DNA from 4 places in the Paenibacillus sp. FSL L8-0435 genome. Region 4 is predicted to be linked to each of the others. Evidence: riboswitches for the same ligand, from Rfam matches in the RefSeq annotation. Region 4 holds a riboswitch; each other region holds the start of a gene.
What was found. Region 4 has a riboswitch for thiamine pyrophosphate ahead of tenA (thiaminase II). Riboswitches for the same ligand answer to the same signal wherever they lie in the genome.

Region 1 (4,722 bases), 2.7 Mb from region 4:
CTTCGAGATTACCAATGGTGGAGTTACCTCCAAATTCCACTGAAACTTGCTCTGCATGAACCATTACAGAGTCGAAGCTTCCACTGAGCACTACCGAAGAATTATGGGGAATCGACTCTGCTATTTCAATCGGTCCAACATCACCCGTGGAGACATTCTGTACGATTGCACCAGATCTAATCTCAATCTGCTGAACATCACTTCCACCTTCCAGGACCAAACGAATACTGCCATCCGCTTTGTCAACAATCACTGTTGCAAGAACCGAGTCCACTGCATGAATACTATTTGGTCCTCCGCCTTGAATCTCAGTAGTTCCCGTGACACTAACATTATCAAGAGTCACGTCACCATTTCCTACGGACTCAAGTATCTTCAGCTTACCATTTACTTTGGTGTTTTTTAGAACGACACCTTGGGAACTAATAGTTACATTTCCAGTTACATTACCAAGAGTATATGTACCTGGAGCAGAGAGATTATTACTAGGGGCTTGTTCCCCGCCTCCACTATTTCCACCATTGTTACTTCCGTTCCCTTTATCTCCGGAGCTGCTACCGCTATTTCCCTTACTGTTACCTTCAGAAGGTTTTGCTGTTTCAGGTTTTGCTTCATTTGAATCTTCAGTATCAATCTCTGTCTTGGCAGGAGTCATGTAACTATCATATGTAGACTTATTTATCACAAACTCATATGCAAGTCTCGCTAGCGCCTGTCGATCTGCTATGCCCGATGGATTAAATTTTACTGTTCCATCTTTTTGAACTAAACCTTTGATAAAACCAGATTGATAGGCAAGTGACACAGAATCTTTCGCCCAGTTAGATACTTGATCCAAATCTGAGAGTTGAGGCTTGGATGTTTGACTCGTTACATTTTGATGATCCCAACCAAAGGCTCTAACAAAAAATACAGCCAACTCTTCTCTTGTCACATTTTTATTAGGTGAAAAACTATCTTTGGAGGTACCTTGAGCAATTCCAGATTTGACAAGTGCACCTACATATCCGGTATACCATTGATCTTCCTTTACATCTGTGAATTGACTTGCTCCCACATTATCCGGCTTTAAATTAAGCGCTCCGACCATAATTTTTGCTAATTGGGCTCGTGTTACCGAATCGGAAGGTTTAAATGTCCCATCAGTAAATCCTGTGAGTATTCCTTGTTCTACTAATTTGGTTATTTCCGTTTTGGCATACGAATTATCAATGTCAGTAAAAGAAGTTTTAGATGTAGCCACTTCTGCCGATACAGATAAATTGATAGATAACATAGAAACAATCAGCGACGTAGAAAGCATTAACGATAGTTTGTGATTAAACTTTTTCCATTTTGAATTCAAAACTAAAACACACTCCTCAGTTGGCTTCTGGTAGGTAAATCCACTAATATATGAATCTTTAGAACTAATACACCTCCTAATCAATAGGATAATAATACCATGCATATTCATAAAAACAAGATTAATAGACTATGATTTTACAAAAAAGTTGTTATCCTGAATTGATTTCAATTCTTATTATCTACATGATTTCGCAATAAAGACAAAATGAACCTACCGAAACAAATATTTTCGGTAGGTTCATTTTGAAGTAAATTTATATATTCTAGGCTCCGAATCTCTGACGATAACCGCACTTTCGACACAACTCTTCCACAGCTTCACGTTTGGAGAAGCCATATACCAGATTGTTCGCTCGCTCACCCTCAATAATCTCCGAGAATGACTTCTCGTGCACATTACCAAGGTTAATGACACCCTCACCATCAAGACAGCATGGAACCACCGTTCCATCGACAAGCACAGCTGCCTGACCACGTAATGCATGGCAGAAGCCTTTGCCGTCATCTTCAGGTGCATCCAGGCTTGGCCACTGGAACTCATGGTCTTGATTCAGGTATACATTTGGGGCAATTTTGACCCCGCTGCCTGGAACCACTTTCTCCTCAATGCGGAAGTCCAGATTGAACTCACGTTCCAGCACTTCAAGGGTCTCCCGATTTCGATTCATCTGAGCATTCGTGAAGTTATCCTGCGTCAGATTCCACAGCCGGAATGAGATGATGACATTGTGCTTCACCGCTTCGTGTACAAAAGACAGAATGTTGCTCAGGTATCCGTCACGGTCAGTTGAACCTTCATGCCCATCGAAGCTGTGCAGAGAGAAGTTCATCTGTCGCAGCGCCGGTTTGCCAAGCAATTTATGCTGAGTCTTGGGCAGCAGCGTACCATTCGTTGTAATGTTCACCTTGAGTCCCTTCTCATGTGCGGAATCAAGCAGCAGATCTATTTTGGGATGCAACAAGGGTTCGCCTTTGACATGTAGATAAATATGATTGGTGTGTGGTTTAACTTGTTCCAGTATATTGTTGAAGACTTCAGGGTCAATGAATCCTTTGGCACGTTGTGTCTGCGGACAGAAGCTGCATGCCAGATTGCAGATACTTGTGATCTCAATATATACTTTTTTGAACGTTTTCAACTCGGGTCCCCATTCTGCTTCGGAGGGAGCAATCCCACCTGCATTTGTGATCCGGCCAATATGCGCCATCCCTATTATATCGGGTTCATGAGCCAAGGTAAATTGTTCAGTTGTTCAGGTCTGACTCCAAATTCATCTCAAGAATTCCATCAAGCTGCCTCTTTACAGTTCATGTTCGAGTGATATATGCTGAACACATAACTGCATATCTTGAACTTTTGCACTAGGGGAGCCTTACGGCTGAGACGAATATGACTATTCGGACCCTTTGAACCTGATCTGGATCATACCAGCGGAGGGAAGTGGAGCGGCCTTTTAGTAAGCGGAATTTTATCATGTATATGTGAAGATAAACTGCGGATCTAACTTACAGACCCACTCATTTCTCCGGAAATGGGTGGGTCTTTTTTGTTTCTTTTGGCAGAGTGCAAGATGTGGTTGTTATTCCAGCAGTCTGACATCAAGGGGGTGAGGATCAGATGAATAACCATGTAACCATTCACAACATAAGCTTTGCTTTTCCCGAAAAAAAGGATTCCCCCGTGCTCTCCAATGTGTCGCTTCAGGTTCAACAAGGAGAATTTGTCTCGCTCATCGGCTCCAGCGGATCAGGTAAAAGCACGCTCTTCAAGCTACTCGCAGGCTTGCATGAGCCAACCGTTGGCACCATCGATATAGCTGATGTACCGCAAGGACAACGGCTCGGACGAGTCGCTTATATGCCGCAGAAAGATCTGCTGTTATCCTGGCGAACCGTCATGGAGAACTGCATGCTGCCTGCCGAGTTGGCACCAGGCCGACAGGACAAGGACAAGTTACGGGCCAACATTCTAGCTGGGTTGGCAAGGTTCGGCCTGTCGGGTTATGAACAGGCCTATCCAGATGAGTTATCCGGCGGCATGCGGCAGCGGGTGGCATTGCTTCGTACCTTGCTTACAGGCGGGCAGCTCATGTTGCTGGATGAACCCTTCGGTGCACTCGACGCCTTAACCAAACGAGAAATGCATCGCTGGTTGCTGGAGCTGTGGGAGGGCTTTGGCCAAACCGTACTGTTTATTACACATGACATTGAGGAAGCCCTGCTGTTAAGTGACCGTATCATTCTGTTAACTCCAGGAGGGCAAGGTCAGCAGTTGCGGGAGATGATGGTTCCTTTACCACGCCCAAGGCATTCGGACATGATCTACCAACCGGCTCTCGTGCAGATGAGACAACAACTGGAGGAACAATTACATGCAAAGCGATAGAGCTGAGGTTAGCGTCTGGACGTGGTGTTTTAAGTGGCTCTCGAGGTCGTTTTCCCAATATGGTTTGTTTATTGTTCTCATGTTCTTATTACTGGCGGTCTGGGAAGTGATTGTGCGTATGGGATGGGTGCCCTCTTTCATCATTCCTGCACCCACAGCCATCATAGGTTCACTGGTTGAGCATCGTCGTCTGCTGTTGACCATCCATCTGCCTGCTACCTTTATGGAGGTTGTTGTTGGTTTTGTCTTGTCCATAGTGACTGGAATTACGCTGGCAACAGGCATGCATATGAACCGGTCGATTGAAAAGGCCTTGTATCCCTTCATCGTGATCAGTCAGACCATTCCGCTGATTGCCTTGTCTCCCGTATTTATCTTGTGGTTTGGTTACACGTTGTGGAGCAAAGTCGCGGTGGTGTTCTTAATCGCATTCTTCCCCATTGTGGTCAGTACCTACGATGGACTCCGCCAAGGCGATCCGGAGCAGCGTGAACTGCTGCTCACCATGGGCGCCAGCAAGTGGGATATTTTCTGCAAACTCCAGGTTCCGCTGGCACTTCCCTCTTTTTTCTCGGGGCTAAAGATGTCTGTGGTGTACTGCGTAGTTGGGGCAACGATTGGCGAATGGCTTGGTGGCAGCAAAGGTCTCGGATATTTTAGCCGTCGTATGTCCAGCAACATGAACACGGATGCGATGTTTGCCGCCATTTTGCTGTTATCCCTGCTTGGGATCGTTTTGTTTGTACTAATTGCCTGGCTGGAGAAACGGTTTAGCATACGGCGGCATGGACATGGAGGCAAAAGAAAAGTTGGATAATACCTAGACAGAAATTAGATGTAAATACAAATCAAAACGATGAAATGAGGAACTTCATTTATGAATAACAAAGGTATACACTCCCTGCTTCCCATCATGCTCATTAGCCTTTTGCTGTTCGTTAGCGGATGCAGCACCTCGAATACCAGCAAAAACACGCCAACAACAGATT
Region 2 (4,722 bases), 350 kb from region 4:
CATCAAGAAGCAGGAAGATTTCATTCAGCGTAACAAGGCACGTGCTTCAACATCAGGTCGAGCGAAGAGCCGGGAGAAGCAGCTGGACAGAATTGAACGTATTGATCGCCCAGATGAAGCGGCCAAACCAACGTTTAAATTCAAGGATGCCCGTGCGAGCAGCAAAACGGTCTTTGAGGGTATTGATTTTGAAATTGGATATACGTATCCTTTGCTGCCCAAAATGACGATGACAATTGAACGTGGTGAAAAAATTGCCATCGTAGGTTGTAATGGTGTGGGTAAATCGACACTGCTGAAAACTATTCTGGGCAAAATATCTCCACTGAGTGGAAAGACCTTCTTGGGAGATTATCTCGAAACGGCCTATTTTGAACAGGAAGTTCGTGCTGGAAATATCACGCCGATTGAGGATGTTTGGAATGAGTTTTCACATTTGACCCAGAATGAGGTCCGGGGTCATCTCGCACGCTGTGGGTTGAAAAATGAGCACATTACCCGTCCGCTTAACATGCTGAGTGGTGGAGAGCAAGCCAAGGTTCGTTTATGCAAACTCTTGATGCGTGAAAGCAACTGGATTTTATTCGATGAGCCGACAAACCATCTCGATGTCACAGCCAAAGCGGAGTTGCAGCGTGCTTTGCAAGAATTCAAGGGAACGGTGTTACTGGTATCTCATGAACCTGATTTCTACGAGGGTTGGGTCACCAAAACATGGAATGTAGAAGAATGGTCTGAGACAAACTAGGGCGATTCAAGACAATGTTTAACAGAAATGACGGTGACAAAAAAAACCGTCTATGGTAACATAGGCTACAACTTCATATGAACACTAGGGGGGCCGCACGATGCGGCTGAGATGGAAGAATGCGATTCCGGACCCTTTGCACCTGATCTGGATCATACCAGCGTAGGGAAGTGGCGAGCGCGTTTCAGTGAATGACGTGAGCAAACGGCAATTCAAAGGATTTCAACCGTCTGCTTAACGAATTGAAACATGCAGTTGCGTGTATAACGTTATGGCTATAGGGTCTATAGCTTTATTGCACGAAATGAACTGTATGTATCAGTCAGTCATCTGGTTCTATAATAATACGCAGCCACTCCCCTACGGGAGTGGCTTTTTTGTGTTTTCATAGCATTCACGTCTGGAAGGAGATGAACAGTACGGTAATTTCTCATGAACATGTTCAAGAATCATTTGAATTGCATGTTGTATCTACGGGTACAGGGGATCAAGCATCTTTTGTAAAAGCTGCAAAGGACGTTTGGCCTTTGGTGGACTATATTCACATACGAGAAAAACAACTCACATTGCAAGACAAGATCGGTTGGGCTGAAAGTCTGCGTAACGTTGGTGTTCCATCTTGTCGCATCGTTATCAATGGCTCAGAACTGCCACCACAGAATGACATCTATGGCGGTGTACACTGGGGGCAAGATGTGATACGTAACTACAACCCTGCTGTTATAAGCAATGTGCAGCGACTTCGTCTGGGTGTATCTGTTCATTCACTCGATGAGGCAAAAATCGCTGAAGAACGGGGAGCCGATTACCTATTCTTCGGGCATGTCTTCTCAACCAACAGTAAGCCTGATCTTGAACCAAGAGGATTATATGCTCTGGCTGAAGTGTGCTCCGGTGTCTCCATTCCTGTCATGGCGATCGGTGGCATCGAACCGGGAAACATTCACGCTATTCGCTCTGCAGGCGCTCAGGGAGTTGCTGTGATCTCGAATGTCTGGGCGAGCGATTCCCCGGATCAGGCGGCTGCATCGTTAAGGCAGGCTATCGTTGGCGTTGGTACAGAAAGTTTGAGCCGCTAATCAAGGAGATGAGCTGATGAAGAAGATCATTACTGATAGACCGGATAAGGTTCATGCAGAAACGATTATTGTAGGCGGAGGGGTTGTTGGTTGTGCCATTGCATATGAACTTGCTTCCCGTGGACAGGATGTGCTGTTGCTGGAGCGTTCGGCGATTGCAGGAGGCACTTCTTGCGCAGCAGCTGGAATGCTGGCGGCCGACAGTGAGGATTTTGCTCATCCTTTGATGGCTAAGCTTGCCAGGCAGAGTAGACAGTTACTTACCGAGCAACAGATGCTAATGGCTACACTCAGTGAGGTAGAGACTGGTCTGCAACGCCAGGGATTCCTAACTCCTTTTCGTTCATACAGTGAATTAAGTAGTTATAAGGACAATCGGAAGTCTGCGTTGTCTACTTCTGCTGATGAGGTGTGGTGGGATCGTTCCATTGTGCAGCAGGAGGCATCATGGCTTAACAGAGATACGTATGGAGCCTATTACAGACCTTACGAGAGTGAAATTCTCCCACTCCACCTAACGAAGGCATACGCCGAATCCGCTCAAGCAATGGGAGCACGGGTTATGGAGGACATACAGGATATACGTGTGCAAGCAAACGAACACGGTGTGCAGGGAATCACCACATCGATCGGTGAGATGAGATGCAAACATGTCATTATAGCGGCTGGATTACAGAGTGAAGAGTTGATGAGACATGTGAATCTGAGCTTGCCTGTGTGGTCGGTAAAAGGTGAAATAGCCGCCGTTCAGTTCTCAGAAGAACATGCAGGGTACAGACCTGACAGAACGGTGTATGCAGAGGATATCTATATTGTTCCCAAAGCCAATGGCGAAGTTTGGCTCGGGGCAACCAGTCTGCCAGGAAGAGCGGATTTGAACGTTTCTGTACAGGGTGTTCAGAAGCTGCTAACAGCGGCTACCCACTGGGTGCCGGGGATGAAAGAAGCACAATTTATACGAGCGTGGGCAGGCGTAAGACCGGCAACACCCGATGGGCTGCCTTATATAGGTGCTTGCAAGAGTATACCCGGGCTGTTCGCCGCCTTTGGGCATTACCGCAACGGTATCTTGCTTAGTGCGATAACAGGCAGGCTTATCGCTGAGTTGGTCGCTGGCAAAAGCTCAGAAGAACTCGGAATTGAGGCGCTGAGCCCTGAGCGATTGAACAGAAAGGGAGTGGTGCAGTGAATATCATCGTTAATGGTCAACGGATGGAGATTGAAGACAGATTGAATCGTGTGGATAAATTGCTCCAATCTTTTGACCTGCAAGTTAAGACTGTAGTTGTTGAGCTGAACAGGCATATCTTAACGCGTGAACACCATGAGTCAACAACATTAAGAGAAGGCGATCGAATTGAGATTGTACATTTTGTAGGAGGCGGTTGATGATGTTGAACATTGGTAAATATACGTTTGAGTCCAGATTGTTGCTCGGAACAGGCAAGTTTTCGGATCTGGAAGTGCAAAGTCAGGCTGTGGAAGCATCTGAAACGGAAGTTTTAACCTTTGCTGTTCGTCGTCTGAATCTGGAGGAACGCAACCAGAAGCATTTCCTGGATACGTTGGATCTGGACAAATACACTCTTCTTCCGAATACGGCTGGGGCTTCCACTGCGGAAGAGGCGGTGCGAATTGCCGAGCTTGCGCGGGCTTCAGGACTTTGTGATATGATAAAAGTCGAAGTCATAGGAGATGGAATGACGTTACTCCCAGATCCGATTGAAACGTACAATGCTTGCGAAATTTTGCTTGAAAAGGGCTTCACGGTATTGCCTTATATTTCGGATGATGTCATTCTGGCCAAAAGGCTGCAATTGCTTGGCGTACATGCTGTAATGCCTGGCGCTTCTCCCATCGGAGCTGGCAGAGGCATCATCAATCCCTATAACCTTGAGATCATCATTGAGCAGGCCGTTGTACCTGTGATTGTGGATGCAGGGTTGCGCTCCCCAAAAGATGCTGCTTATGCGATGGAACTTGGTGCAGATGGCGTATTGTTAAATACAGCCGTATCCGGATCAGGGGATCCAGTGAGCATGGCTAAAGCGATGCGATTGGGGGTAGAAGCGGGTAGATTGGCATATGAGGCAGGCATGATTCCCGTAAAGCGTTATGCAGCAGCCAGTAGTCCGGTGGAAGGAATGGTTCATACATGACAGATCAAGTAACATCTTTCGAGCAGGCCGATCGTTATTCCAGACAGGAACGGTACGCGCCACTTGGTAAGGAAGGCCAGGCCAGATTAAAGGGCAGCAGAGTTTTAATTGTAGGCGCTGGCGCACTTGGAACAGGAATTGCAGAAACGTTAGTTCGTTCAGGAGTCGGACACTTAACGATTGTGGATCGTGATTATGTGGAGTGGAGTAACCTGCAGCGGCAGCAATTATATGTAGAACAGGACGCGCTTGAGCGGATACCGAAGGCAATGGCGGCGGAAAAACGTTTATCTGCCATTAATTCCACGGTTCATGTGGAAGGGAAAGTGTTGGACGTCAGAGTAGATGAGTTGGAAGAACTCGTTCAGCATACAGACTTGATCATGGATGCAACGGATAACTTTGATACCCGACTACTTATTAATGATATGGCACAGAAGCACGGTATTCCCTGGATTTATGGTGGATGCGTAGGTAGTTATGGTATTACCTATACGTTTATGCCCGGAGATACGCCATGTTTAAATTGTTTGCTGGGTGAAGTCCCTCTGGGTGGAGATACCTGTGATACGTCTGGCATCATACCTCAAGCCGTACAGATGGTAACGGCGAATCAGACCGCAGAAGCGATGAAGTTACTTAGTGGCAATGCAAATGCATTGAGACGTAAGTTATTGTCATTTGACGTGTGGAGGAACGAATACATATCCATCAATGTGGATGGTGCGAAAAAGCA
Region 3 (4,722 bases), 3.0 Mb from region 4:
ACGATAGTGGCAGCCCAACTCTCTATGGCTCCAGCAGCTGCACAGGTTACAATAGATCGCGGTATTCCAATCCATAGCCCGCTGGCATTGCTTGCGGCGTATTTGGAGAAGAATTTAGGCGTGGCTCGATAATAGTAGCGGATTTGGAGTGAAGTAACAGGTTCTATCTGAACTATGCAACTATGAACTCACTTACTTAGTAACACCACAAATTAACGAGGTGAACTAATATGCGTTTCCTCTATATTGTTTTACTGTTTATAGTAGGTTTTTCCTGTTCCGCATTTCTATACGGAGGATCACCAAAACTCAGTGACGCTCTTTTATTCGTTATCGCCGGAATTCTGTATAAAATATGGACCACACACAGTCACAAAGCTAATTCTGATAAAGGCTGAGTACGGTTAAGAATACACACATGACATAACACTAAAAAAAGCCGTTCTTCTCTGCAATGACAGAGAGAAACGGCTTTATCTCTATTTCAGACTGCCCAGCTTGCGCTGTACTGGCGCCTAGGAACGTGTCCGATATTCCTCGGCCTTTTCCTTCATCCCGGCAGCTACAGCCTCATTCTCGGACAATCCTTTGTCTGCGGCAAAGGCACGAATGTCCTGCGTAATGCGCATGCTACAGAACTTTGGTCCGCACATGGAGCAAAAATGAGCTTCCTTGGCCCCTTCTGCTGGCAGTGTCTCATCATGGTAGGACAGCGCACGTTCAGGGTCTAGTGACAGGTTGAACTGATCACGCCAGCGGAACTCGAAGCGTGCCTTGGACAATGCATCATCCCGGCGCTGAGCACGCGGATGACCTTTCGCCAGATCGGCAGCGTGGGCCGCGATCTTGTAGGCTATAACCCCTTCCCGCACATCATCCTTGTTGGGCAGGCCCAAATGTTCTTTTGGCGTAACATAACAGAGCATGGACGTGCCAAACCAGCCAATCATGGCCGCACCAATGGCGGATGTGATGTGATCGTAACCCGGGGCAATGTCGGTCGTCAGCGGCCCCAAAGTATAGAACGGTGCCTCTTGGCATATCTCCATCTGCAGATCCACATTCTCCTTGATCTTGTGCATCGGCACGTGACCCGGGCCTTCGATCATCACCTGCACATCATGCTTCCACGCGATCTGCGTCAGTTCCCCAAGCGTAGCCAGTTCCGCCATCTGTGCTTCATCATTCGCATCATAGATACTGCCAGGACGAAGTCCATCTCCCAGCGAAAACGCCACATCATACCTTTTCATAATCTCGCAGATTTCTTCAAAATGGGTGTACAAAAAATTCTCTTGATGATGCGCCAGACACCATGCTGCCATAATGGACCCGCCCCGAGACACAATGCCTGTCATTCGCTTGGCGGTCATGGGGATATAACGCAGCAGTACACCTGCGTGAATCGTAAAGTAGTCCACGCCCTGCTCTGCCTGCTCAATGAGTGTGTCACGATACAACTCCCAGGTCAGCGCTTCCGCTTCGCCATTCACCTTCTCCAGGGCCTGATACAGCGGCACCGTACCAATCGGCACAGGTGAATTACGGATAATCCATTCCCGGGTGGTATGAATGTTTTTGCCTGTGGACAGATCCATCACCGTATCCGATCCCCAGCGTACCGCCCAAGTCATCTTCTCCACCTCTTCCTCGATGGAGGAAGATACGGCAGAGTTACCTATGTTGGCATTGATCTTCACGTGAAAATGACGACCGATCAACATCGGCTCACTCTCCGGGTGATTGATGTTGGATGGCAGAATAGCTCGTCCACTCGCCAGCTCCTGCCTCACAAATTCCGGTTCCACGCCCTCACGAATGGCGGCAAACTCCATCTCTGCCGTAATGACTCCTTGCCTCGCGTAGTGCATCTGGGTCACACAGCGTCCTGGCTGTGCCCGCAGTGGTTTGCCACGTAATCCGGGATACTCTTCGGCGCCGGCTCTCTTCCCTCCGGGCTTCAGTCCGTTATCCTCCGGTTTAACCGTACGGCCCTGATAAGCTTCGACATCGCCACGCTCTGTGATCCAGCGGGTACGCAGGGCTGGCAGACCTACACGGAAATCCGCATGAAATCCGGGATCGGTCATGGGGCCGCTCGTATCGTAGACACGCAGCGGTTCGTTATGCTCCACCCCTTGGGGAGTATTCGTGTCATGAAGGGCTATCTCACGCTCCGGTACAGCAATGTCCGGCCGTGAGCCCTGAATGTAGACTTTGCGGCTGCCCGGAAAGGGCTGAACCCGTCCGGCCGCGCTTGTTTCCTTTTCCACCTGCTGACCGTTATGTTCCTGTTCCATCGCTTGTTGTCCCGTTTGATTTCCTGCACTCATGTCGCTTGTCTCCTCCTCATTGTTCGTTCGCTTGGTTTTGGGTTGGCATCATCATTAGCTCGCTTACGTACCTGTCCCAAATCATGCGCAATGCAGAGAAGAAAGAGCGATCCTACACCAGACCAGGGGAGACATTATTTATGTACAGTTCACAACAGACCGAAGGCTGCCGCAGATCATGGATCTGTGGTGACTTCTCTCTCATCATCCAAACCCACTTTCGCAGGTTATTGAAAAAGAAGCCCATAGAATCCTCGCTATATCGCCTGTTCACTGTATATAAAAAAGCCGGTCCCCGAAGGAACCGACTTTTAATGTCCATCACCAATAATGCACCTTTATGCGGCTCCTTAACGGAGCCCTACAAGGGTCACATCATGTGGTGGTTGTGGTCATATCGCCGATTACTTCCCTACGCTGGTATGATCCAGATCAGGTGCAAAGGGTCCGGAATCTCATGCGATTCCGTCTCAGTCCGGACAGTTCGGACTCCCCCAGTAACGTTAACAAGTTGCGGCATACACATGCCGCAGTTCATATTCAATGATGCTGGCCCCGCTGGGCCGTCCATAACAGAGTAGCGCAACCGGAACATAAAAACAACCTTTATATTCCAGAACACCAACTCAATTGGAGAAAAACCTTACCTCTACATCAGGATAACATGAGCCCCATCTGCGTAGCAGCTTCCTTTAGCACAGGTGCGTATTCATGCAATGTCTCCTGTGAGAGTCGGCTGACAGGCCCTGAGACCGAGAGTGCGGCTGCAATATTGCCTCTGCGATCCATAATCGGTACCGATACCGCGGCAGCTCCCGGCTCACGTTCCTCATAACTCGTCGCATATCCGTTATCCCGAATGTCTACCATTTGCGCCAAATACACCGCTGGATCGATAAATACCGGCCATTCAGGACCATTCATCAATTCTTCACGATCCTCGTCCGTGGCAAACGCCATCAGGACTTTGCTGGAAGCGCCCACAGACAGCGGCAGTCTAACACCAACGGGAGCAACTCGGCGAATCGCCTGATCACTTTGCACAGCCTGAATCCGAATCCGTTCACTGCCATCACGCAGGTACAGACTCACGGTCTCTCCCAATCGATCTCTCAGTCGCTCCATCGCAGGAAGCAGCAGAATAGCGGGATCATCACTGCGGGACATATGAGCTGACAGCTCCCAGATTCGGATGCCAAGTCGGTACTTCTCTGTTGCTGCATCGCGGATCACGAACCCTCGATCCTCCAGCGTAGCCATCAAACGGTGAACTGTACTTTTGTGCAGGCCGATCTGGCTGGCAATTTCGGTGAGTCCCAGATCACTGCGTGTGGTAAAACATAATAATATATCCAGCGCCCGCTCCACAGCCCGGACGGTTAACTTGCGATCTTCCATGGCATAATGCCCTCCTCATGTTTCATCACATGAAACTTGGTTACATAAATTATATGAGAAACGGTCTCATCTGTAAACCAAAAAGAGCCAAAATCGAAATAGGCCAACGTGCAAATTTTTCCTTTTTATAAGACTTAATCCCCTGTAATTTACACACTAAGGTAATGTTACCCATATATCTTAAGAACTATATAACAATTGCGTAACAAATGCCCTCAATCAATTGACTTTGACTATATTGGAACATACGATAAAGATATATTACATTAAGATATCGCTCTGAAGCAGGCTCTGAAATCGACGCAATTCTCTTTTCATGTCGTTGTTATCTTCAACTGAACTTCAAAGGAGGGGCATTCATGTATCCAACATCCCAGAGCGAAGCCCCGCTGCAAACAAAAGTGTCCGATCTGCCCTCTTCCCTATCACCGAGGCTGATTCGGTTCAAACATATTATCGTAGCGTTGCTGCTCTCCGTTGTATTTTTTCTACTGTTTTGTTTTATTGCACTGCATGGTTACATCGCATGGGTATTATCCAATCCAACGGTAGCGCCGGTCTTCTCCAATCCAATGCAGGCCAAGAACATGAAGTACGAAGACATCACGTTCCCGGCAGCAGATGGCAGCCGGACGATGCAGGGATGGTATATACCTGCTGACAATGCTGCAAGCAAAACGATTATTTTCAGTCACGGCTATGGTGCCAATCGTGAAGAAACATGGGTACCCATGTATGACCTGGCACACTATGCCCATCAACTTGGGTTCAACGTGGTCATGTTCGATTATGGCTTCGCCTCGCAGGTGAACAAAGCCGTAGCCACAGGTGGCAAAGCTGAGTCACAGCAATTGCTGGGTGCCATCCAGTTCGCCAAGCAGCGAGGTGCGCAGGAACTGGTTGTCTGGGGTTTCTCCATGGGTGCCGGTACGGCGCTTCAAACCGGACTGATTACCCAGGAAGTGGATGCGATGATTCTGGACAGTACGTT
Region 4 (4,722 bases):
GAACAGTACCAACTCGATCAGCTTTCGGCGAAAAATACGGTGATGATCGGGCAGATGAATCTGTTCCCGGGAGATACGTCACGTAAAGGGATGTTTGATCGGACCCCAGATGAGCATATTGGAGGACATAAAGCATGAAGGCGGTAACGTATCAAGGGGTTAAAAATGTTGTGGTCAAAGAGGTGCCGGATGCGAAGATTGTGAAACCGGACGATATGATCGTAAAGATCACCAGTACCGCCATTTGCGGTTCTGACCTTCATCTGATTCACGGGATGATCCCTAACCTTCAGGAGAACTATGTCATCGGACATGAGCCGATGGGGATCGTAGAAGAAGTAGGTCCTGGCGTGACCAAGGTAAAAAAAGGCGACCGTGTGATCATTCCGTTTAACATCGCATGCGGAGAATGCTTTTTTTGCAAAAATCAGCTGGAAAGCCAATGTGACAATTCCAACGAGCACGGGGATATGGGCGCTTATTTCGGCTACTCCGGAACGACCGGCGGATATCCCGGCGGGCAAGCCGAGTATTTACGGGTCCCATTTGCTAATTTTACCCATTTTAAGATCCCTGAGAACTGCGAACAACCGGACGAAAAGCTAAGTTTGATCGCCGATGCCATGACGACAGCATTCTGGAGCGTAGATAACGCCGGCGTTAAGAATGGTGATACAGTCATCGTGCTCGGCTGCGGTCCGGTCGGACTCCTGGCCCAGAAGTTCTGCTGGCTGAAAGGTGCTAAGCGGGTCATAGCCGTCGACTATGTCGATTACCGCTTAAAGCATGCAAAGCGAACGAACAATGTGGAAATCGTAAACTTCGAACAGGATAAGAATATTGGGAACACTCTCAAAGAAATGACCAAAGGCGGCGCCGATGTTGTGATTGATGCGGTAGGAATGGACGGCAAGATGAGCGATCTTGAATTTCTAGCCAGCGGTATGAAACTGCAAGGCGGCACCATGAGCGCATTTATCATTGCATCTCAGGCTGTCCGCAAAGGTGGTACCATTCAAGTCACTGGGGTATACGGCGGACGTTATAACGGATTCCCACTCGGTGACATCATGCAGCGAAACGTGAATATCCGTTCCGGACAAGCTCCGGTCATTCACTACATGCCATACATGTACGAGTTGGTGACGTCTGGCAAAGTGAACCCTGGGGACATTGTTACGCACGTCATTCCGCTCAGCGAGGCCAAGCGGGGCTATGAAGTGTTCGATACAAAAACGGACGATTGCATTAAAGTCATCTTAAAGCCTTAAATATGAGTAGATACACGGGAGGACAATCTGAATGAATTCCACTTACGCTTTGCATGAGATGCTCGAGGTGCATGAAATAGCTGCGTTCAAGACGGTTTGCATGACTAAATGTAAGACGATGCAAGCTCTGGTAACCGACCCGGAGCTCAAACAAATTTTGAAACAAGATGCGATATTATCACAACAGCAGCTTCAGGAGCTCGGTGGAGTGCTGTCTAAAGCGACTGTATAGGAGATAAAAAAATGAACCCAATATTAGAACACATGACTGGTCTTAATACGCTGACCGATGACGTGATTGCAATGGATTTTTTGATGAACGCCAAGAGCAGCGTCAGAAACTACGCCATGGCTGTGACCGAATGTGCCACCCCCGAAATCAAACAAATTTTGATGAAACAGCTCGATGAAGCCATAGACTCTCATGAAAAGATATCAAATTACATGGTGCAGCATGGCTTATACCACCCTTACCATATTGCAGAGCAAATTCAGCTCGATCTGAAAAATATTCAAACTGCTATGAACATTCCGTCCTGACGCCCTTTTTTCGGTATCGTTGCAGCTCCACGAGAGAAACAAAAGGTAACAAACGAAAGCTCGTATGAAGCAAGGGGGGATAACCTCCCTCTTCAATACGAACTTTTATGCCCTCTTATTGTTTATGGACGCTGCTCTCTAAATTGAATTAACTACCATTGAACTCAAAGCTCCAGCCTCCATGACATCTCCCAAAAATCAAGCTCAAAGCGACTGCACATCACGAAAATATCTTCCATCCGTTGGTACGTTCCCTCGCTACAGCCTTCTAATAACTTATCCGTTAACGTCACAAGGGATTGATTGTTGCTGTTGTATTCAGAGGAAGCATATCCTGTGATCCAATCTCCATAAAAAGGATGATCAGCTGCACCTGGCTTTTGAGCAAGGACTTGACCAATCTCTGCATAGCTCCATGAACAGGCCAGAATGGATACAAGTACTTCTGCTATACCACCCGCATGGGAAACAGAGAGCATATAGTTAGTATAGGCTGCATTTTTCAGTGCAGGTTTTACCTGAAAAACATGATCCTCTGTAATCTCTAGTCGTTCCATATAAGATCGATGAATTTTCATTTCGCCATTCAGGATGTTATCTACATTTTTACTAAAAAACTGCATCAATTTGGGGTCGTGCGACTTGACGATACCTAGTGCAAATACGCGGGCATAATCGAACAGGTACAAGTAGTCTTGCAACAAATAATAACGAAATTGTTCAACCGGTAAGGAACCATCTCCGATCCCTTTCACAAAGGGATGCTCAAGACATTCCTTCCACACAGGCTGTGCCGCCCGATATAGTCTCTCTGAAATAGTCAACATATGTTCCTCCAATTCATAATGTACGTATTTAAAAACAAAAAAACGAAACATCCATAGGATGTTTCGCAGACAAATACACTAAAACAAGAGGGTTCGCATGAGCTACCCAAGTACAGTGTTTCATCGTTGCATCCCTACGTTGGCATTATCCAAATCAGGTAAGGTCGGTTTAACACCCTCTCAGCCGGTTAAGGCTCCCTCGCAAACGGTTGTATGTAGTTGATTACTTTCTTATCCGCATAAAAGAATAAAATAACATCCATTTAGTATATCAAGGGCTGTTTAATACAGTCAAGACAGATTGTATCACGCCTCATCAGCTTGAGTGACGTCTTTAAATGATGAAAACCATCACAACAATGGTTGAGTTTTATCCACTGTTATGATGGTTTCTATTCTTACAATTATTGTCGATGGTTTAATGACCGAGCTTGTTCTTTCCGACAAAAGTGAGTATTCCGTACTGCGAAGTGTTTCTCCAGCTCTCATTGGTCGTATCATTCCATTTGGCTACGTTCTGTTTACCTCCGCCCTGGTTGTCGTTAATTTGAAGATCGAAACCGAGAACATTTCCTGCTTTGGGCGTCAGTGATTGCAACTGGATTCTGGCTTCTACGAGATATCCTTTATTTGTTTTCTTCACAGCACTTACAAGGCGTCCGGGTGAGGCACCCCCTGCAAAGGTTCCCACATTGTCTGCACTGATTCTGAACTGGGCATCATCATATTGAAAATACGGTGTGCGCTGGTGATTCTCGTCCAGGAAAATCTCAACCGAATCCTGATCCCATGGGTTGATGTTATCTGTGATGATGTTTGGATCAGTGACGTCGATCAGCAGGTATAGATACTCACCTGTCCACATTGCCCGAGCGACTGCCTCTGCACCTTCGTTCTCATTCAACCGTTTTACTTCAAATGGTACAGCCTTATTCCATGATGTGTCTTTCTTCCCATCAATCTGAACAATCCCTTGTACAGCTTGTGCAGATTTGGGCATAGGGGCAAGCTGAATCACGCCGTATTTGCTTGTATCCTGTTCCTGAGATTGTGTTCGATCATTCCAGTACATTGGATTATAAGGTTGTGTCCCACTTGAACCGCCATCAGTCACACGGATATCCAATCCGGCTTCATATTCTGATCCGACTTGGATACCACCCCACGGAATGGACAATTCAACCTGATATCCTGCTTTGGTCTCGCGTACACGATATGAACGCTGCTCCACGCCCTCAGCTTTGCCCGACCGCTTAATGATTACGTGTCGGTCATCTGCTTCATATGAAGTGGTCTTGCCATTATTGAGATCAACAAAGATATCTACTCTGTCGTTCACATCTGCCTTCGCATCCTGAACATCCACAAGGATATACAGGTTACTTTGATCCCATAAGGTGCGGAAACTGGCTGATCCCGAAGAGTCGCCCTTCAGTGGAGTAGACACCGCTTTGTTCCAGAGTGGATCTTGTGAATGTTTTTTGATATCCGGTTTACCCGAAAGTGAGACGGCTCTCTGTGTCAAAACAGGCAAGCCTGATTCATCCACGAGCCCCCAGTATGCTTTTTTGGCCTTCAGGGCTGAATCAAACAGCATAGCCTGGTTGTTGTAAGACTTCTCATCTTGGAGTCCCCATAAGGTAACTGAAGAGATGTGATCTTTGTGTTTTTGGTACAAATCCAACAGTTCCTTATATCGATACGCCTGTTTTACCGCAACTTCATCCGACATCTCTTCACCAAATGGAATTCCGCTATCCACATCCAGTTCCGTGATCTGAATATCCAATCCAAGTTCGGCGAACATGTTGATCGTTTTTTCAATTTCCTTGATGGGAGGGGATTCCAGGTTATAGTGGGATTGCAAACCCACACCATCGATAAGCCCCTTATCTTTCAGTCGTTTGACCAACTGAAACATATGCTCTCTTTTCTCAGGGACTTCCGTGAAGTATTCGTTGTAATATAATTTGGCATTCGGATCTGCTGCACGAGCGAATTCATAGGTTTTCTCAATGTAATCCGGACCGATTAGTTCATAAAAGGGACTTTTACGTAAACCGTTGGCATCACCATTGCTATCC

Region 1: another riboswitch for thiamine pyrophosphate. It lies ahead of NST33_RS04355 (ABC transporter ATP-binding protein); the one in region 4 lies ahead of tenA (thiaminase II).
Region 2: another riboswitch for thiamine pyrophosphate. It lies ahead of NST33_RS17380 (thiamine phosphate synthase); the one in region 4 lies ahead of tenA (thiaminase II).
Region 3: another riboswitch for thiamine pyrophosphate. It lies ahead of thiC (phosphomethylpyrimidine synthase ThiC); the one in region 4 lies ahead of tenA (thiaminase II).

The regions. Positions count from the first base shown of each region.
Region 1 covers NZ_CP150185.1:940,858-945,579, reverse strand. The annotation lists gene NST33_RS04365 (S-layer homology domain-containing protein) at 1-1,345, opposite strand, end outside; gene NST33_RS04360 (radical SAM/SPASM domain-containing protein) at 1,611-2,486, opposite strand; TPP riboswitch at 2,702-2,804, shown strand; gene NST33_RS04355 (ABC transporter ATP-binding protein) at 2,966-3,733, shown strand; gene NST33_RS04350 (ABC transporter permease) at 3,813-4,550, shown strand; gene NST33_RS04345 (ABC transporter substrate-binding protein) at 4,611-4,722, shown strand, end outside.
Region 2 covers NZ_CP150185.1:4,009,752-4,014,473, reverse strand. The annotation lists gene NST33_RS17385 (ABC-F family ATP-binding cassette domain-containing protein) at 1-748, shown strand, start outside; TPP riboswitch at 825-934, shown strand; gene NST33_RS17380 (thiamine phosphate synthase) at 1,159-1,827, shown strand; gene thiO (glycine oxidase ThiO) at 1,844-3,016, shown strand; gene thiS (sulfur carrier protein ThiS) at 3,013-3,216, shown strand; gene NST33_RS17365 (thiazole synthase) at 3,219-3,986, shown strand; gene NST33_RS17360 (ThiF family adenylyltransferase) at 3,983-4,722, shown strand, end outside.
Region 3 covers NZ_CP150185.1:706,991-711,712, reverse strand. The annotation lists gene NST33_RS03370 (hypothetical protein) at 1-132, shown strand, start outside; gene thiC (phosphomethylpyrimidine synthase ThiC) at 516-2,300, opposite strand; TPP riboswitch at 2,726-2,839, opposite strand; gene NST33_RS03360 (IclR family transcriptional regulator) at 2,988-3,731, opposite strand; gene NST33_RS03355 (alpha/beta hydrolase) at 4,091-4,722, shown strand, end outside.
Region 4 covers NZ_CP150185.1:3,661,228-3,665,949, reverse strand. The annotation lists gene NST33_RS15850 (spore coat protein) at 1-138, shown strand, start outside; gene NST33_RS15845 (zinc-dependent alcohol dehydrogenase) at 135-1,271, shown strand; gene NST33_RS15840 (hypothetical protein) at 1,303-1,503, shown strand; gene NST33_RS15835 (spore coat protein) at 1,515-1,811, shown strand; gene tenA (thiaminase II) at 1,976-2,638, opposite strand; TPP riboswitch at 2,752-2,849, opposite strand; gene NST33_RS15825 (endo-1,4-beta-xylanase) at 3,057-4,722, opposite strand, start outside.